One region of the Streptomyces sp. NPDC079141 genome, then DNA from elsewhere that is predicted to be linked to it. Evidence: riboswitches for the same ligand, from Rfam matches in the RefSeq annotation. Region 1 holds a riboswitch; each other region holds the start of a gene.
The links. A riboswitch is a leader RNA that binds a small molecule or an ion and turns the genes downstream of it on or off. The one in region 1 is predicted to bind thiamine pyrophosphate.
Positions count from the first base shown of each region.

Region 2: it holds a riboswitch for thiamine pyrophosphate, as region 1 does, so the genes downstream of both, AB0Q90_RS39400 (thiamine ABC transporter substrate-binding protein) here and thiO (glycine oxidase ThiO) in region 1, are expected to answer to the same signal.
Region 3: it holds a riboswitch for thiamine pyrophosphate, as region 1 does, so the genes downstream of both, thiC (phosphomethylpyrimidine synthase ThiC) here and thiO (glycine oxidase ThiO) in region 1, are expected to answer to the same signal.

Region 1 covers NZ_JBFBLP010000002.1:530,483-537,119, forward strand. Annotated here, with positions in the region: gene AB0Q90_RS07495 (deoxyribonuclease IV) at 1-8, opposite strand, end outside; gene pknB (Stk1 family PASTA domain-containing Ser/Thr kinase) at 67-2,004, opposite strand; gene AB0Q90_RS07505 (thiazole synthase) at 2,091-2,888, opposite strand; gene thiS (sulfur carrier protein ThiS) at 2,892-3,092, opposite strand; gene thiO (glycine oxidase ThiO) at 3,089-4,255, opposite strand; TPP riboswitch at 4,253-4,364, opposite strand; gene AB0Q90_RS07520 (hypothetical protein) at 4,417-4,767, shown strand; gene AB0Q90_RS07525 (FAD-dependent oxidoreductase) at 4,851-6,014, shown strand; gene AB0Q90_RS07530 (Rv2175c family DNA-binding protein) at 6,105-6,476, shown strand; gene thiE (thiamine phosphate synthase) at 6,553-6,637, shown strand, end outside.
Region 2 covers NZ_JBFBLP010000025.1:8,270-14,906, reverse strand. Annotated here, with positions in the region: gene AB0Q90_RS39410 (ABC transporter ATP-binding protein) at 1-905, opposite strand, end outside; gene AB0Q90_RS39405 (iron ABC transporter permease) at 905-2,509, opposite strand; gene AB0Q90_RS39400 (thiamine ABC transporter substrate-binding protein) at 2,548-3,630, opposite strand; TPP riboswitch at 3,700-3,805, opposite strand; gene rlmN (23S rRNA (adenine(2503)-C(2))-methyltransferase RlmN) at 3,830-4,936, opposite strand; gene AB0Q90_RS39390 (SRPBCC family protein) at 4,984-5,433, opposite strand; gene AB0Q90_RS39385 (phosphatidate cytidylyltransferase) at 5,571-6,637, opposite strand, start outside.
Region 3 covers NZ_JBFBLP010000004.1:308,877-315,513, reverse strand. Annotated here, with positions in the region: gene AB0Q90_RS15580 (hypothetical protein) at 22-894, shown strand; gene AB0Q90_RS15575 (VWA domain-containing protein) at 961-2,394, opposite strand; gene thiC (phosphomethylpyrimidine synthase ThiC) at 2,488-4,275, opposite strand; TPP riboswitch at 4,268-4,457, opposite strand; gene AB0Q90_RS15565 (YibE/F family protein) at 4,529-6,100, shown strand; gene AB0Q90_RS15560 (SsgA family sporulation/cell division regulator) at 6,254-6,637, opposite strand, start outside.

The DNA.
Region 1 (6,637 bases):
ATGCTCACCCGTTCAGGGTGTCATGGCGGCGGGGGTGCCCCGTCAGCGGACCTGTCGGATGATCTCTCAGCCGATCTCGATGGTGATCGTCGAGCCCTTGGGGGCCGTCTCGCCGCCCTCCACCGACTGGCCCTCGACGGTGTCCCCGAACAGCCCCAGCAGACCGCGGTCCTCGTCGACCTCGAAGCCGGCGGCCTCCAGCTCCGCCTTCGCGTCGTCGACGTTGTCGCCGACCACGTCCGGCACCTCGACCATCTCCGGGCCCTTGGACAGCGTCAGCGTCACCGTGTCGCCCCTGACCGCCTGGCTGTCGGCCTCCGGGGTCTGCTGGGCGACCTGGCCCTTGTCGTACTCGGAGGAGTTGACCTCCTCGGTGGCGACCCGCACCTTCAGACCGGCCTCCGCCAGCTCGGCCCGGGCGTCCGCGAGACTCTCGCCGGTGACGTCCGGCACGTCGACGGGGATGCCCTTGCTGACGACGAGCGCGACCGCGGTCCCCGAACGGCGCTCGGTGCCGGCCCCGGGCTCGGTGGAGATCACGGAGCCCTTGGCGACGCTGTCGCTGAACTCCCGGGTCACCATGCCCGGCTCCAGGCCCTCGCTCTTCAGCACGGCCTTCGCCTTGTCCAGGCGGTAGCCCTCCAGGTCGGGGACCTTCACGACCTCGGGGCCCTTGGAGATGACCAGGTTCACCGAGTCGTTGTGCCGGATGCGCTCGCCCGCCGCGGGGTCGGTGCTGATGACCTGGCCGCGCTTGACGGTGTCGCTGTAGCTGCGCTCGACCTTGCCGACCTCCAGGCCGGCCTCCGCCAGCCGGTCCTCGGCCTGCGCCTCCGTCTTCGTCAGCAGCGCCGGGACCTGGGTGAACTGGCCGGAGTTGATGTACCAGATGCCCGCGCCCACGCCGAGGACCAGCAAAATGGCGACGACGATCGCGAGGGGACCGCGCCGGGGCGCCGGGACACGGCGGCGCTGCGGCGGCAGCGGCGGCGGGGTCTCCAGGCGGCTGGTGCGGTGGAACCGCTCCTGCTCCTCGTCCTCGTTGACCGGCAGCGGGCGGGGCACGGTCAGCGAACGCGGGATCACGCTCGTGCGGTCGTCGGCGTTGTCGTGCTCCGTGGAGAGCGCCTGCGGCGGCACGGCGTCCAGCTGGTCCGCGCTCAGCGCACCGCGCGCCCGCCGGGTCTCGGCCAGCAGCGCGACCGCGTCGTGCGGGCGGACCTCCGGGGTGCGCGCGGTGGCCGACGCGACCAGCTCGTCGAGCTCGTACGGCAGCCCCGGCACGAGCGCCGAGGGCGGCGGGACGTCCTCGTGCAGATGCTTGTAGAGCACCACCGCCGGGGAGTCCCCGTCGTGCGGCTTCTCGCCGGTGAGCATCTCGTACAGGACGACACCGCACGCGTACACGTCGACGCGGGCGTCCGCGGCGCCGGGCTGCTCGATCTGCTCGGGCGCGAGGTAGGAGACGGTGCCGAGCACGGCACCGGTGGTGCTGGTCACGGTGTCCACGGACCGCACGAGCCCGAAGTCGGCGACCTTGACCCGGCCGTCGTCCCCTATCAGCACGTTCTCGGGCTTCATGTCCCGGTGCACGAAACCGGCGCGGTGCGCGGCACCGAGCGCGGCGAGCACCGGCTCCAGGATGTCCAGCGCGGCCCGCGGCTGCAGCGCCCCGCGGTCGCGCAGCACGTCACGCAGGGTGCAGCCGGCGACGTACTCCATGGCCAGGTAGACGTACGACCCGTCGTTGCCCTGGTCGAAGACCTGCACGACGTTGGGGTGCGCGAGGCGGGCGACCGACTTGGCCTCCCGGATGAACCGCTCGACGAACGTGCCGTCGGCCGCGAGGGCGGGGTGCATCACCTTCAGCGCGAGGACACGGTCGAGGCGGGTGTCCACGGCCCGGTAGACCGTGGCCATCCCGCCGACCGCGATCCGCGCCTCGACGCGATAACGGCCGTCGAGCAGCTGCCCGACCAGAGGGTCCTGAAGGGTCGTATCCACGCAGGTGAGTGTACGAGCCGAGGCTGACACTCCCGCCGGTTCGGGCAGGATCGGGGCGGGACTGCAGCCGAGCTGTGACGTGTCTCCTACTGGAAGGCGGGCCGTTCCGGATCCAGTGCCGCGATGCCGTCCACCGGCGACGAGGCCTCGGCGAAGTGCCGCCGGGGAATCCGCCCGGCCCGATACGCCAACCGCCCCGCTTCCACGGCGTTCCGCATGGCGGAAGCCATCAGCACCGGCTCCTTCGCCCGCGTCACCGCCGAAGCGAGCATCACACCCGCGCACCCCAGCTCCATGGCCAGCGCCGCATCCGACGCCGTACCGGCCCCCGCGTCCAGAATCACCGGCACGCGCGCGTGCTCGACGATCAGCTGGAAGTTGTGCGGGTTGCGGATGCCGAGCCCGGACCCGATCGGGGAGCCCAGCGGCATGATCGCCGCGCAGCCCACGTCCTCCAGCTTCCGCGCGAGCACCGGGTCGTCGTTCGTGTACGGCAGCACCGTGAACCCGTCGTCCACCAGCGTCTCCGCCGCGTCCAGCAGTTCGATCGGGTCCGGCAGCAGCGTCCGCTCGTCGGCGATGACCTCCAGCTTGATCAGATCGGTGCCGAGCGCCTCGCGCGCGAGGCGGGCCGTCAGGACGGCCTCACCGGCCGTGAAGCACCCCGCCGTGTTCGGCAGCACCCGGATGCCCAGCTTCTCCAGCACCGACAGCACCGAGCCGTGCACCGAGGGGTCCACCCGCCGCATCGCGACCGTGGTCAGCTCCGTCCCGGAGGCCACCAGCGAGCGCTCCAGGACCTCCAGGCTGGGCGCCCCGCCCGTACCCATGATCAGCCGGGACGTGAAGGACGTACCGCCGAGGACAAAGGGATCGTCGGCCATGGTTCAGCCTCCTTGGACGGCGGTGAGGACCTCGACACGGTCTCCCTCGGAGAGGGCGGTCGACGGCCACTGCGCGCGCGGGACGACGGTTTCGTTGAGGGCGGCGGCCACTCCGGAGGGCGCCGCGGTGAGGGACTTCACGAGCGTGTCGAGGGCCGTGCCCGGCGCGATCCGACGACGCTCGCCGTTGACCGAGATGTTCATGCGGGCTGCTCCGTGAGTGCCGTGGTGCTGAAGCGCTTCGGGGTGAACGGGCGGGCCTCGTCCGGGAGTTCGCCGGAGGCCAGGGCGTGGGCCAGGGCGTCGCCGGTGACCGGCGTGAGCAGCACGCCGTTGCGGTAGTGCCCGGTGGCCAGCAGCAGCCCGTCCAGCTCGGTCGGACCGAGCAGCGGCGCGTTGTCGGGGGAGCCGGGGCGCAGCCCCGCGCGCGTCTCCGTGAGCGGCAGTTCCGTGATGCCGGGGACCAGCTCGTGCGCGTCGCGCAGCAGCTCGTAGACGCCTCCGGCGGTCACCGTCGTGTCCCAGCCCAGCTCCTCGCTCGTCGCGCCGACGATCAGCTCGCCGTTCTCCCGCGGCACCAGGTAGACCTGGCTGCCGCGCACCACGGCCCGTACGGTGCGGCTCAGGAACGGCGCGTGGCGCTTCGGCACAGTGAGCCGCAGCACCTGCCCCTTCACCGGCCGTACGGGCGGCAGCACGTCGTCCGGGACGCCCGCCAGCCGCCCGCTGAGGCTGCCGGCCGCAAGGACCACCTGACCGGCGCCCAGCGCGGTACCGTCCCGCGTCACGCACCCCGCCGCCCGCCCCCGCAGGACGGACAGCCGTTCGGCCCAGACCCGGTGGAACACCACACCGGCCCGCTCACAGGCGGCCACCAGCGCCCGGGCCAGGCGCCGCGGGTCGATCTGGTGGTCGCCGTCCGCCCGCAGCCCGCCGCGCACGCCCGGCGCGAGCATCGGCTCCAGGCGCCGGCACTCCCGTCCGGACAGCCACTCGGACTCCAGCCCCGACTGCTGTTGCAGGGCGTGCAGTTCGCGCAGGTGGGCACGGTCGTCGGCGTCCAGCGCGACCGCGAGCGTGCCGCACCGGCGGTAGCCGAGGTCGTGGCCGGTGAGGTCGCCGAGCTCGGCCGCGAAGTCGGGGTAGCGGCGGGCCGAGGCGAGGTTCAGGCCGAGCAGGGTCTGCTCGCCGTAGTGCAGCTCCGTGACGGCGGCCAGCATCCCGGCGGCCACCTGGGCGGCGCCGCCGCCCGGCTCGGGGTCCACCACGGCCGTGGCGAACCCGCGCTGGGCGGCCCGCCAGGCCGTGACCAGCCCGATGATTCCGCCCCCCAAGACGAGGACGTCTGACGTACGCGTAGGCGACATGGGCGTCCAGCCCCTCCCTTCGCCGGCATGACCCGGATCAGGTTCGTACGGTCGGAGGCCGCCAGCCTCCCTCTCAGCCCGGTGCGTCCGGGCTCCCGCGAGTGCTTTACGTTGGCCACCCTAGCCCGATGCCTCATGTCTCAGTAAGGGAGCCTCTGTCCATGCCCCGCTCGCTCGACGGCCTCGTCCTCGCCCCGGTGGCCGACCAGGCCCCAGGTCAGGTGGGCACCCGGACCCGCTTCACCTACCACGAGAAGGACGGCGAGATCTGGGCCGAGTACGTGGGCGGCGATGTCGTACGCGGTCATCTCGTGGGTAGACGAGAAGGTGACCGGCTGGATTTCCGGTACGTGCAGCTCAAGCATGATGGGACGACCTCGTCCGGGCACTGTGTGTCCACGGTCGTGGAACTCCCCGACGGGCGGCTGCGGCTTGAGGAGAGCTGGGAGTGGGAGTCGCAGCCGGGCAGTGGGACCAGCGTTGTGGAGCAGGTCACGGAGCACGACGGCTGACTGACAAATTGTCAGTTGTCTATGGTGATCAGGTGAGCGAGCAGAGGCAGTCGCAGCGGCGGGTGGTCGTGGTCGGCGCGGGCATGGCCGGCGTACAGACCGCGGTCGCCCTGCGGGAACAGGGCTTCGCCGGCCCGGTGACGCTGATCGGCGCCGAACCGCACCAGCCGTACGACCGGCCCCCGCTGTCCAAGGCCGTGCTGCTCGGCAAGGCCGAGGGCTCCGCCTTCGACGTGGACTTCGAGGCGCTCGACATCGAACTCGGGCTGGGCCGCGAGGTGCTGGGCGTACGGCCCGCCGAGCACGAGCTGGACACCGCCGAGGGCCCGGTGCCGTACGACGTGCTGGTGCTGGCCACTGGTGCCGAACCGATCCGGCTGCCGGGCGCCGAGGGCGTCGCCGGGGTGCATCTGCTGCGCACCCTGGACGACGCCGAACGGCTGCGGCCCGTGCTCGCCCGACAGCACGACATCGTGGTCGTCGGCGCGGGCTGGATCGGCGCCGAGTTCGCCACCGCCGCGCGCGAGGCGGGCTGTGCGGTGACCGTCGTCGAGGCCGCGGACCGGCCGCTCGCGGGTGCGCTGCCCGCCGAGGTGGCCGCGCCGATGACCGGCTGGTACGCCGACAGTGGAGCGCAGCTGCGCACCCACGCGCGCGTGGCGCACGTCGAGCCCGGCGCGGTCGTCCTCGACGACGGCTCGCGGCTGCCCGCGGGCGCCGTCGTCGTCGGCATCGGGGCGCGCCCCGCCACCGTCTGGCTCGCCGGCTCCGGCATCGAGCTCGGCCGCCACGGCGAGGTCGTGGCCGACGACCACCTGCGCACCTCCGTGCCGGACGTCTACGCGGTCGGCGACTGCGCCTCCTTCCCCTCGGCCAGGTACGGCGAGCGCCTCCTCGTCCACCACTGGGACAACGCCCTCCAGGGCCCGCGCACGGTCGCCGCGAACATCATCGGCGAGACCCCGGCCGTCTACGACCCGGTGCCGTACTTCTGGTCGGAGCAGTTCGGCCGCTTCGTCCAGTACGCCGGCCATCACGCGTCGGCCGACAGCACGCTGTGGCGCGGCGACCCGTCCGGCCCGGCCTGGACGGTCTGCTGGCTGCGCGAGGGCCGCCTGGTGGCCCTGCTGGCGGTGGGCCGGCCCCGGGACCTGGCACAGGGGCGGCGGCTGATCGAGGCGGGGGCGCGGATGGATCCGGAGGTATTGGTGGACCCGGCTCGCCCGCTGAAGGCGGCGGTGGCGTAGCGGGCCGACGTCCCTCTGCCGTCCCTGTGCCGTCCCTGGTCGGACGGGCCTGGCTTCCGACTGTCAGTGCGGGATGGCAGGCTTGTAACCGTGACCGAGATTGACGCAAAAACCGATGCTCTCGTCCCCGCCTGGCTCACCCTCCCCGACATCGCCGAGATGCTCGATGTCGAGGTGACGCGTGTGCGGCAGCTGGTCAAGGAGGGCCAGCTCATCGCCGTACGCCGTGGTGAGAACCGGGCGCTGCACGTCCCCGCCGCTTTCATCGACGAGGCCGAGCAGAAGGTCGTCAAGGGCCTGACCGGCACCCTGACGCTCCTGCGGGACGACGGCTTCACCGACGAAGAGATGCTTGAGTGGCTCTTCACCCCCGACGACAGCCTGCCCGGCACCCCCGCGCAGGCCCTCAGCGAGAATCGCGGTACGGAGGTGAAGCGCCGCGCCCAGGCGCTCGCCGTCTGAATCACTGATCGACACCGAGGTGTACGGGTCGCGGGGCGCTCGCGGCCCGTACACCACCGACAACGGGGGGACACGTATGCCCGCGACCGCACGAGCCCGGTTTTCCGACGCCCGGCTCTACCTCTGCACGGACGCCCGTAGAAGCCAGGGCGACCTCGCCG
Region 2 (6,637 bases), on a different contig from region 1:
AGGTGCACGGCGACATGGGTGCCCTTGAAGGTCCGCGCGGCCACCGTGCACCGCAGCCCCGCCTCCACGTCCACCAACCGCACCCCGGCAGGCCGGACGAGCAGCGTGCACGCGCCCTGCGGAGCGTCGTCCGGCACCGGCAGCTTGCCCCACGGCGTGTCCGCGGCCTGCCCGGCGACCGTCGCCGGCACCACGTTGTCGAAGCCGAGGAAGCGGGCCACGAACTCGTCCGCAGGCCGCTGCCACACCTCAAGAGGCGTACCGGACTGGGCGATCCGCCCGTCCCGCATCACCACGACCCGGTCGGCGAGCGCGAAGGCCTCGCCCTGGTCGTGCGTCACGGCCAGCACGGTCGTCCCCAACTCGCTGAACAGTTCCCGCAGTTCGACCACCAGCCGCTCCCGCAGCGAGCGGTCGAGCTGCCCGAGCGGCTCGTCGAGCATGAGCAGCCGCGGCCGGGGTGCCAGGGCCCGGGCCAGCGCCACCCGCTGCTGCTCCCCGCCCGAGAGCGCGGCCACGGCCCGCCGGCCGGCCTCCGGCAGCCCGACGAGGTCGAGCAACTCCGTTACGCGGTCGGCCCGTTGCCCCTTGGTCGCCCCACGCATCCGCAGCCCGAACGCGACGTTCCCGGCCACGTCCCGCTGCGGGAACAGCTGGTGGTCCTGGAACATCAGCCCGACCCCGCGCCGATGCGCGGGCACGCCGGCCTGGTCCCGCCCGTCGAGCGACACCCGCCCGGCATCGAGCGGCTGCAACCCCGCCACCGCCCGCAGCAGCGTCGACTTGCCGCTGCCGCTGGGCCCGAGCACGCACACCACCTCGTGCTCGGCGACCGACAGATCGACGCTGTCCAGTACGGCCCGCCCGCCGAACCGCACGGTCGCGCCCTCAAGACTCAGCAGCATCAGAACTCCCCCGTCCGGTCCGCGCCCCGCAGCCGCTCCAGCATCAGCAGGGCCACCGCGCACACCACCATCAGCACCGTCGAAAGGGCCATCGCCTGGCCGTAGTTGAGCTGCCCGGCCCGCCCCAGCAGCTTGGCCACGGCGACCGGCAGCGTCGGGTTGTCGGGCCGCGCGATGAACACCGTCGCCCCGAACTCCCCCAGCGACACCGCAAAGGCGAACCCGGCCGAGATCAGCAGCGCACGCCGCACCATCGGCAGGTCCACCTCCCGCCACACCCGCCACGGCGACGCCCCGAGCACGGCCGCCGCCTCCCGCAGCCGATGATCCACGGCCCGCAGCACGGGCAGCATGGTCCGTACGACGAACGGGACGCCGACCAGCGCCTGCGCGAGCGGCACCAGGATCCACGAGGACCGCAGATCCAGCGGCGGCTCGTCGAGGGAGATCAGGAAGCCGAACCCGACCGTCACGGCGGACACCCCGAGCGGCAACATCAACAGCGCGTCGAACCCGCGCACGAACCGGCCCGCGTCCCGCCGGGTCAGCGCGGCCGCGGCCAGTCCGCCGATCAGCACGGCGATGAGGGTGGCGACGGCGGCGTACTCCAGCGAGTTGCCGATCGCGTCGATCGGCGGGACCAGGAAGACACCGCTGTCGGAGGAGGTCAGCGCCCGGTAGTAGCCGAAGTCGGGGGCGTCGAGGGACCGCTGCACCAGCACGGCCAGCGGCAGCAGAAGCAGGACGACGACACTGGCGAGGACCCCGGCCAGCAGCGCCCACTGCCCGGCCCCGCGCGGCCGGCGCGCGGTCTGCGAGGCGTCCACCAGCCGCAGCGCGGTCTCCCGCCGCCGGACGGTCCAGGCGTGCAGCGCGAGGATCGCGCCGACGGCCGCGAACTGGACGATCGTGAGGACGGCGGCCGTGGACAGGTCGAAGATCTCGGAGGTCTGCCGGTAGATCTCCACTTCGAGGGTGGAGAAGGTCGGGCCACCGAGGATCTGCACCACACCGAAGGAGGTGAAGGTGAACAGGAAGACCATCAGGGTGGCGGCGGCCACGGCCGGGCCGAGGGCCGGCAGGGTGATCTGCCGCCAGGCCCCGAAGCGGGACGCGCCGAGCACCCGCGCGGCCTCCTCCTGCCGCGGGTCGAGCTGCGCCCACAGGCCGCCGACGGTCCGCACGACGACCGCGTAGTTGAAGAAGACATGCGCCAGCAGGATCGCCCACACCGTGGTGTCCAGCCGTACGCCCCACAGCTCGTCCAGCAGTCCGCCCCGGCCGACCAGCGCCAGGAAGGCCGTACCGACGACGACCGTGGGCAGCACGAACGGGACCGTCACCACGGCCCGCAGGACCTGCTTGCCGGGGAACTCGAAGCGGGCGAAGACATAGGCGCCGGGCAGCGCGACCAGCAGGGTCAGCGCGGTGGAGGCGAGCGCCTGCCAGGTGGTGAACCACAGGACGTGCCGGATGTCGGACTGGCCGAGCACGTCCGTGATCCGCCCGAGCTGCCAGGCCCCGTCGACCTTGAGGCCGCGGGCGACGATCGCGGCGACGGGGTAGGCGAAGAAGACGCCGAAGAACGCGACGGGCAGGGCCATCAGGCCGAGCCGCGCCGCGTACGTCCGACGGGGAACCGCTACTTCAGTACGAGCGAGGTCCACGACTTGACCCACTGGTCACGGTTGGCGGCGATCTTGTCGGGCGCCATGGTCTGCGGATCCTCGGCCGCGGGACCGTACTCGCTGAACTCGGCAGGCACGCTCGCCCCCTCGACCACGGGGTAGACGAACATGTTCAGCGGCATGTCCTCCTGGAACTTCTTGCTGATCAGGAAGTCGATCAGCGCCTTGCCGCCCTCGCTGTTCCCGGCGTTGCTCAGCAGGCCCGCGAACTCGACCTGCCGGAAGCAGGTGCCCTCCGCGACCCCGGTCGGCGCGGTCGTCGGCTTCGGGTCGCCGTAGATGACCTCGGCGGGCGGCGAGGAGGCGTACGACACGACGAGCGGCCGGTCGGCCTTGGCGGCCTTGCCGCCGGCGGAGCCGGAGAACTCCTCGTTGTAGGCCTGCTCCCAGCCGTCGACCACCTTGACGCCGTTGGCCTTGAGCTTCTTCCAGTAGTCCTGCCAGCCCCCATCCCCGTACTGCGCGGCGGTGCCGAGCAGGAAGCCGAGGCCGGGCGAGGAGGTGGAGGCGTTCTCGGTGACGAGGAGGTCCTTGTACGCGGGCTTGACCAGGTCGTCGAGGGTCGACGGCGGGGTCAGGTCGTGCTCCTCGAAGTACTGCTTGTCGTAGTTGACGCAGATGTCGCCGTAGTCGACGGGCGTGACCCGGTGCTCGTCCCGGTCGAGCTGGTACTGCTCGTCGACCTGGTCGAGGCCCTTCGCCTCGTACGACTGGAAGAGCCCGTTGTCGAGCGCGCGGGACAGCAGGGTGTTGTCGACGCCGAAGAAGACGTCGCCCTGCGGGTTGTCCTTGGTCAGGATGGCCTTGTTGACGGCCTGGCCGGCGTCGCCGTCCTCCAGAACCCTGACCTGGTAACCGGAGCTCTTCTCGAACGCGGCGAGGACGTCCTTGGAAACGGCCCACGAGTCGTGGCTGACGAGCGTGACCGTCTTGGACCCGCCGGAGCTCTGCTCGTCATCGGACGACGACCCGCACGCGGACAGCGTGACGAGCCCCAGCCCGACGGCCAGAGCCGTGGCCTTCTTGGTGATGCTCACTGATTCCTCCTGGAGTGACCAGGAAGAGACGCGGCCCTGCCCGGAATCCCTCCGGGCAGGGCGCAACAGCTAGAGTGACGACCGATCTCCCTACCCAGAATGACCTGGGCCAGGTTCAGAGGGTCTGCGGCCTGTGCCGCACTCTCAGCGCTGTGGCGCTCCCCTGTCGGAATATGAAGATGTACGTACGCCGATCAGACTACCGCTCGGTGGCCGCGAGCTGACCACACGCCCCGTCGATCTCCTGCCCACGGGTGTCCCGGATGGTGACCGGCACCCCGTGCGCCGCGATGGCCTCGACGAACGCCTTCTCGTCCTCGGGCCGTGACGCGGTCCACTTGGAGCCCGGAGTCGGGTTCAGCGGAATCAGGTTCACATGGACCGGCTTGCCCCTGAGCAGCCGCCCGAGCCGGTCGCCCCGCCACGCCTGGTCGTTGATGTCGCGGATGAGCGCGTACTCGATGGACAGCCGGCGCCCCGACTTCTCGACGTACTCGAACCCGGCGTCCAGGACCTCGCGCACCTTCCAGCGCGTGTTCACGGGGACGAGGGTGTCGCGCAGCTCGTCGTCGGGCGCGTGCAGCGAGATCGCGAGCCGGCACTTGAAGCCTTCGTCGGCGAACCGGTGGATGGCCGGGACGAGACCGACGGTGGAGACGGTGATACCGCGCTGCGAAAGCCCCAGCCCGTCCGGCTCGGGATCGGTGAGCCGGCGGATGGCGCCCACGACCCGGTTGTAGTTGGCGAGCGGCTCGCCCATCCCCATGAAGACGATGTTGCTCAGCCGCGCCGGCCCACCGGGCACGTCGCCGTCCCGCAGCGCCCGCATGCCGTCCACGATCTGGTGGACGATCTCGGCGGTGGACAGATTCCGGTCGAGACCGGCCTGTCCGGTGGCGCAGAACGGGCAGTTCATCCCGCACCCCGCCTGGGAGCTGATGCACATGGTCACCCGGTCCGGGTACCGCATCAGCACCGACTCGACGAGCGTCCCGTCGAACAGCCGCCACAGCGTCTTGCGGGTGTCGCCCTGGTCGGTCGACAGATGCCGTACGACCGTCATCAGCTCCGGGAACAGCTCCTCGCGCAGCTTGGCGCGCGACCCGGCCGGGATGTCGGTCCACTGGTCCGGGTCGTGCGCGTACCGCGCGAAGTAGTGCTGCGAGAGCTGCTTGGCACGAAACGGCTTCTCCCCGACCGCCGCGACGGCGTCCTTACGCTCGGCAGGCGTGAGATCGGCAAGGTGCCGCGGCGGCTTCTTGGCTCCGCGGGGGGCGACGAATGTGAGTTCTCCGGGCTTAGGCATGGCCATACCAGTGTCGCAGATCGTTGGGTGTGGCCAGTCCCGCCCGATTACGCGGTCATCTGCTCCAGCCGCTCCTTCAGCAGTTGCTCGTCCCGGGGCAGCTCCTTGCGGACCTGGGGACGGACGACGAGGGGCACCAGGGCCTTGCCGAGGCCGTGGCCCTCGAAGTCGATCTCTATCGTCACGCGGGAGCGGCGCCCGTCGTCGAGCGGCTCGATCCGGCCGTGGGTGCGCGGCCTGACGGGACCTTCGACGCCGTGCAGATCCCAGCTGTACGGAGGCTCCATCGCGTCGAACTCCACGGTCATCGGAATCTCGCGGTTGCCGATGCGGCGGATGACCTTGACCCGGGAGCCGGGATGGACGGGGCCCTCTTCGAGCGGCTCCGCCTTGACGGCGCTCAGCTGCCATTCCGGCAGGTGGGACGGGTCGGTGATGTAGGCGTAGACGTCTTCGGGAGTGCGGTCGACGTCGATCGATTCTCGGATGGCGGACATGGGTGAACCCCCTTTGAGGGTGTACACCCAAATCGTCCCACCGCCCCGACCGCACCGCCATGGACAGAAGCCCCCGGCCCGTAACGAGCAGGGGGCTTCGAGAGCCGCGGGGCCGGGGCCCGTCGTCGGCCGGCCCCTCAGCTGGACCCGACGAACCAGACCAGCAACAGCCACACCACAGGAGCCGTGGGCAGCAGCGAGTCCAGCCGGTCCATGATCCCGCCGTGCCCCGGGAGCAGCGTGCCCATGTCCTTGATGCCGAGGTCACGCTTGATCATCGACTCGCCGAGGTCGCCCAGCGTGGCGCTCGCCGCGACCGCGAGGCCCAGCAGGAGCCCCTGCCACCAGGTGCCGTCGTCGATCAGGAACTGCATGCACAGCGCGCCCGCGACCATGGCGAACGACACCGCCCCCAGCAGCCCCTCGCGGGTCTTGCCGGGGCTGATGCGCGGGGCGAGCTTGTGCTTGCCGAAGCGCCAGCCGATGGCGTACGCGCCCGTGTCGCTGACCACGGTCAGCAGCAGGAACGTCAGGACGCGGGCCGGACCGTCGTCGGCGGTCAGCATCATCGCGACGAACGTCGCCAGGAAGGGGACGTAGAACGCCGCGAAGACACCCGCCGTGACGTCCTTGAGATAGCCCTCCGGCGGTTCCGTCATCCGCCAGACCAGCACGGCCAGCGCGGTCAGCGCCATTGCCACCCAGGCGCCCTCGGCGCCCCGGACGTATCCGGCGACGACCATCGCCGCGCCGCCGACCGCGAGCGGGACGAGCGGCGCCCTGATGCCCTTGCGCTCCTGGAGGCGGGAGGTCAGCTCCCACAGTCCGACCACGACGGCGACGGCGATCACGCCGACGAACACGGCCTTGACGACGAACAGCGATACGACGATCACCGCGCCGAGACCGACGCCGACACCTATGGCCGCGCCCAGGTCGCGCCCCGCGCTCTTCTTCTGCGGCTGGGGCGCCGGCTGCGGGGCGTCGGGCATGGGCTCCGGATTCTCAGGTACGGCCCGGTAGGGCTGCGCCTGCGGCGTCTCGTCGCGGAACAAGGGGCCGCTCAGCCGAGCGGCCCCCCGGTCGTCATCCTGGTCGTCGCCGTATCGAGGTACAGCGGGTCCGTCGGGCACGATGGGCATGGGGCGAGTCTGCTGCGCCTCAGGCGCATCGTACGTGGGACCCGCCGGGGCAGCCCCCTGGA
Region 3 (6,637 bases), on a different contig from region 1:
AGCCCTACGGAGCATCGGGGGATGCACATGAACAGCGTTCCGCAGCACCTGCACAGTGAGGACCGCCAGGAATACGAGCGGATCCTCGATGAGGCGCTGCGCTCCGCACCACACCGCCCGGAACTGGCCGCTGTCGGTCAGCGCCTCAATGCCGAACAGCTGCGCACCATGGCGCTCAACGCCACCGCACTCATCACGGCGGCCGCGGCGACCGAGTACCAGCACTACGTGAAGGTCCGCGAGGAACTGCGCCAACCGGCGCCGTCCACCCCGTCGTCCGTGCGCGAGACCGGCTCCCCGGAGTCGGGCGCGGGCACGATGGGGCTCGCCGCCACCATGGGAGAGGCCACCGCCGAGACCGCCGGCGCGGGCATCGTCGCCGTCGCGGCCGTCCTCACCCCCGTCCTCGCCGGTATCGCCGCGGCGATCTTCCTGCTCGTGGGTTACATCCTGAAGATGCTCGAACCCGAGCCGGCGTTCGCCCAGACCATGCTCACCACCGGATGGGTGTTCGGTGCCGTGACGGCGGCAGCGATCCTCGTCGCCGCCGTCGGGCTGCTGCTCACCGCCCTGCGCAACAGGCCGGCACTCGACACCGGTCCCTACGGCGAGCTGGGCAGCGAGGTGGCCCGGGCCAGGGAAGCCTGGCGCGAAGCCCTGCTGGAGCGCGGCATCCTGCCGTTCCTGCGGGACGCGCTCGCCGACCCCGGCACCGCAGCCGCCCTGCACCGTACGGCTCCCACGGCGCCGACCAGCCGTATCCCGAGCCTCGGGTACGACCGCCCGGGGTTCAGCAGCCCCGACGACGGCTCCTCGGCGGGCCCGCGCCCGAGCTTCACCAGCCCGGACTACACCAGCCCGGACTTCGGGGGCCCGGAACACCAGCCGGAGTAACCCTCGGCTTGCGCCCCCATGCCGGGGAGCGCAAGCCGAACATCCGGACTCCCGGGGCGCCCTCGGTCAGAGGATGCCCGCGCGCCCTGCGGCGACGGTCCAGCTCGGGAACTCGGACAGGAGCCGGTCGTACAGCTCCGGGTCGGGAACCGTGCTGATGTCGTCCACCGCGAAGAACCCGACGTTGTCGACGCGGCGGCCGGGCAGGGTGTCGAACCGCTCCAGCACGCCGTAGTTGGACTTGCCGAGCCCCACGAACTGCCAGAAGACCGGCTCCTCCACCGCCTCCCTGAGTTCCTTCTCGATCTGGGCGTTGCGGTAGACCCCGCCGTCGGAGAAGAACAGCACCAGGGTCGGGACCGGGACGGGGTTCGCCCGGACGTAGTTTCGTACTTCGGCGATCACCTTCTGTTCCTCGTTCTGGATGCCGACGGTCCGCATGTCGATCTGGCTGTCCTCCAGCCCCTTCTTCCTCTTCTTGGCGCCGAAGAGGCTCATCTCGCCGCACCGGACGTGCAGCCGCAGCCACTCGGGCAGCTCCCCGAGACGGAGGTCGGGCAGCCGGGCCGGGTTCGAGGCGAACGTCCAGGCCTGCATCTCACCGTCGTCGTCCAACTGCGCGGCCACGGCGGCCATCCGCTCCACCACGTCGGCGACGACCCCACCGGAGTACAGGAAGGACATGGACCCCGAGGCGTCCAGGACCAGGATGACGCGAGCAGTGACACCGGCCGCGCCGTGCTTGGTCAGACTGACCGCCACCTGCTGCTTACGCAGGTCCAGCCGCTTGCGCATGTCCACGGGGAGACGCTCCTCGCCCTTGGTGAGGCGGGGGGAGCCTGGGGGTGTGGTGGGTGCGGTGGGTGTGGGGGATGTGGCTGGTGCGGTGGGTGCGGCCGAGGTGGTCGGCGCGGGCGGTACCGATGGCGCGGGCGGGGTTGACGATACGGGGGTCGTCCCAGCCTGTTCCTCCTCCTCGTCGACCGTGATGCCGAAGTCGGTGGCCAGGCCCGCGAGTCCGGACGCGTATCCCTGTCCGACCGCCCGGAACTTCCACTTCCCCTGTCGTAGATACAGCTCTCCGCCGATGAAGGCGGTCTCCGTACCCGCCTCCATGACGAAATGCGCAAGCTCGGCCCGGGTCTGCTCGTCGACCAGTTTCAGCATCAGCCCGGGCACTTGCCCGAACGTCCCTCCATCGGCCGACGCGCACAGCGCGATCCGCTCGACGGCCGGCTCCAACGAACCGAGTTCCACCGCGACGGTGTCGGTCGTGGTGCCCCCGGCACGCTGCTTCCCCAGGTGGGTGACGGCATTCGACGCATGGTGCGGCTGGTTGTAGAAGACGAAGTCACCGTCGTCACGCACGCGTCCGGCCGCCGTGAGCAGCAGCGCCGAGGCATCCACGTCGGGCACGCCCGGCCCGTCGGACCAGGAGAGCTCCACGCGCACCGCCGGGGAGTCGACAGGAAGATTGGCGCCCTTGCTCAGTGCTGTCATGGGATCAGTGTGCCGAGCGAGATGGTGTCCCGGAAGGCCGGAACCCGAAGGCCGGCCGACACATGGCCACCATCTCACCCACGCCCGGCGTCCTCAGTCCGCGATCGGCAGGTACACACGGTTGCCCGCGGCCGCGAACTCCTTCGACTTCTGGGCCATGCCCTCCTCGATCTCCCCCTGTGTACCGCCGTGCTGGCGGCGGATGTCCTGCGAGATCTTCATCGAGCAGAACTTCGGCCCGCACATCGAGCAGAAGTGGGCGGTCTTGGCCGGCTCGGCCGGCAGGGTCTCGTCGTGGAACTCCCGTGCCGTGTCCGGGTCGAGGGCCAGGTTGAACTGGTCCTCCCAGCGGAACTCGAAACGGGCGTCGGACAGCGCGTCGTCCCACTCCTGTGCACCGGGGTGCCCCTTGGCGAGGTCGGCTGCATGGGCGGCGATCTTGTAGGTGATGACGCCGGTCTTGACGTCGTCACGGTTGGGCAGGCCCAGGTGTTCCTTGGGCGTGACGTAGCAGAGCATGGCCGTGCCCCACCAGGCGATCATCGCGGCACCGATGCCGGAAGTGATGTGGTCGTACGCCGGCGCGACGTCCGTCGTCAGCGGGCCGAGCGTATAGAACGGAGCTTCATCACAGATCTCCTGCTGAAGGTCGATGTTCTCCTTGATCTTGTGCATCGGGACGTGTCCCGGGCCCTCGATCATGGTCTGAACATTGAAACGCTTCGCGATCCGGTTGAGTTCCCCGAGCGTCCTCAATTCCGCGAACTGCGCCTCGTCGTTGGCGTCTGCGATCGAACCGGGCCTCAGGCCGTCGCCGAGGGAGTACGTGACGTCGTAGGCGGCGAGGATCTCGCAGAGTTCCTCGAAGTTCTCGTACAGGAAGCTCTCCTTGTGGTGCGCGAGGCACCACGCCGCCATGATCGAGCCGCCGCGCGAGACGATGCCGGTCTTGCGGTTGGCGGTCAGCGGCACGTACGGCAGGCGGACGCCCGCGTGGACCGTCATGTAGTCCACGCCTTGCTCGGCCTGCTCGATGACCGTGTCCTTGTAGATCTCCCAGGTCAGTTCCTCGGCCTTGCCGTCGACCTTTTCGAGGGCCTGGTAGAGCGGCACCGTGCCAATGGGGACGGGGGAGTTGCGCAGCACCCACTCGCGGGTGGTGTGGATGTTGCGACCGGTGGACAGGTCCATGACCGTGTCGGCACCCCAGCGGGTCGCCCAGGTCATCTTCTCGACCTCCTCCTCGATGGAGGACGTCACCGCGGAGTTGCCGATGTTGGCGTTGACCTTCACCAGGAATCGCTTGCCGATGATCATCGGCTCGATCTCCGGGTGGTTGACGTTGGCGGGGAGCACGGCCCGGCCCGCCGCGATCTCCTCGCGGACGACCTCCGGAGAAACGTTCTCCCGGATGGCGACGTACTCCATCTCGGGCGTGATCTCGCCGCGGCGGGCGTACGCGAGCTGGGTCACCGCCTGACCGTCCCGGCTGCGGCGCGGCAGGCGGGGGCGGCCCGGGAACACCGCGTCGAGGTTGCGCAGGTTGCCGCCGCGCGGCGAGGTGTGCTTGATCCCGTCGTCCTCGGGGCGGGCGGGGCGGCCCGCGTACTCCTCGGTGTCGCCGCGGGCGATGATCCAGTTCTCCCGCAGCGGGGCCAGGCCCCGGCGGACGTCGGTATCGGCGAGTGGATCGGTGTACGGGCCCGATGTGTCGTACAGGGTGACCGACTGCCCGTTCGTGAGGTGCACCTGGCGGACCGGCACGCGCAGGTCGGGGCGCGAACCCTCGACGTACGCCTTGTGCCAGCCGATGGACTTCCCGGCCTCCTGGGACTTGTCGTCCTGGACGGAGGCAGGCGTGCGTGCGTCCTTGATGGTCATAAGACCTACTCCCTACGCCGGCATTACCCGGTAACAGGTTCGGCGGTCGACGCAGCTGTATCCGTCTGCCGATGTTCCGTGTGAAACATCACTCGATTCCGGTGACGTTTCATGTGAAACATCGCTGGGACGGAGGTCAGCGCCCTCTCAGCCCGGTGCTCCGAGCTCCCGCGTGTACAAAGGTGCCCCCACGCTAGCGTCAATTCGGGCGCGGTGAACAGAGGGCCCCTGCCGTTCTTGCGATGATCGGTCGGTGACCACGACGCATGAACCCCCGTTCCCACCGCCCGAGCCGCCCCGCGGCCCCGGCTCCGGAGGCGGCCCCGGCGGGCTTGGCGGTCCCGGCGGCCATGGCTTCGGTGGTGGGCATGGTGGCCGTGGGCACGGTGGCGGCCCCAGTGGTGGCGGCCCCAGCGGTGGCGGCGGTCCCGGTGGCGGCGGTCCCGGTGGCGGGCACGATCACGGACCCGGTTCCCCCGGTGGCGGTGACGGACACGGCAATGGACACGGCAATGGACACGGCCATTCCCACAGCCACGCCCACGGCCCGGCCGCCCCGGTCTCCAAGCACCTGCGCAAGGTCATCGCGGCGATCCTGATCCCGTTCGCCGCGGCGGTCGTCGTCGGGCTGGTGGTGCTGTGGCCGGGCGGTGCGCCGCCGCACGAGCGCACCGGGGTCGGCTTCGACCGGCAGACCGAGCAGGCAACGGTCACCAAGGTCGAGGACGTGAGCTGTTCGTCGGTGAACGCCTCGGGTGTCCCGCCGACCGGCGACACGTCCACCGCCGAGGGCTCCTCCGCCCAGCAACAGGCGGACGGCACGTGCAAGAAGGCGACGATCCGCGTCGACACGGGCGACGACGAGGGCCGTACGTTCACCGAGATCGTGCAGCCCGACCAGTCACGCCAGTTGCACGAGGGCGAGAAGGTCGTGGTGGCCTACGAGCCCTCCGCGCCCAAGGACCTTCAGTACTCCGTCACCGATGTGAACCGCCGGATCCCGATGGCGGTGCTCGCCGGCATCTTCGCGCTCGCCGTCGTGGTGGTGGGCCGTCTGCGCGGTGTCATGGCGCTGATCGCCCTCGCCATCAGCTTCATGGTGCTGACCCTCTTCATCCTGCCCGCGATCCTCCAGGGTTCGAACCCGCTGGTCGTGGCGGTGATCGGGTCGAGCGCCATCATGCTGATCGCCCTCTACATGTGTCACGGCCTGTCGGCCCGTACGTCCGTGGCGGTGCTGGGCACGCTGATCTCGCTGCTGCTGATCGGCATCCTGGGCTCGGTGTTCATCGACTGGGCCGCGCTGACGGGCAACACGGACGACAACACCGGGCTGATCCACGGGCTCTATCCGGACATCGACATGAGCGGTCTGCTGCTGGCCGGCATCATCATCGGCTCGCTCGGTGTCCTCGACGACGTGACGGTCACGCAGACCTCGGCGGTCTGGGAGCTGCACGCGGCCAATCCGACCATGGGCTGGCGCGGGCTGTACCGCGCCGGCATCCGGATCGGCCGCGACCACATCGCCTCCGTCGTCAACACGCTCGTCCTCGCCTATGCGGGCGCCGCGCTGCCGCTGCTGCTGCTCTTCTCGATCGCGCAGAGCAGCGTGGGGACGGTCGCCAACAGCGAGCTGGTGGCGGAGGAGATCGTGCGCACGCTGGTCGGTTCGATCGGCCTGGTCGCGTCGGTTCCGGTCACCACGGCCCTCGCCGCGCTGATGGTCGCGGCCGACCGCCCGGAGCGGGAGACCGCGGCCGCGACGGCCGGTGCACCGTCGGCCCCGGCCCGCGGCGGGCGGGGACGCCGACGCAAGCGGTGATCCACGGCGACGTTCCCCGCCGCCCGGGTTCGGTTCGGTACGCACCAGCCAGAGACCTCACCCAGCACACCACGGCAGAAGCGTTCCTTCACCACCCACAGCACGCGGTGAAGCGTTACGCCACCACCACCGCCCCGGCGCCGCCGTAACGCTTCACCCCGCGCTCTGTTCCTCCGCCAGAATCCGGTCCAGCGCCTCGTCGAGGCTGGCGTCGAAGTCGGACAGAGCACCCTCCTGGCCCAACGGCACCAGCTTGTCGGTGCGGTCGAGGAAGGCCACGAGCGGCGCCGACGAGGAGCGGAACAGCGCCTGATCGCCGCCGACCTGAAGCCGGATCAGGACATCGCCCAGCGACTCGGGGTCGGCCGGTGCGACATGGACGTCGCCCTCCCCGCACGGCCGGCCCACCCCGTCGATCAGCAGCTCGCGCCCGAACGCCCAGGTCACGGGGGCATCTCCGGGCAGGTGGAAGGTCAGGCGCACGGCATAGGGATCAGTGGTCTCATAGCGCAGCTCCACCGGAATGCGGAAGGAGAG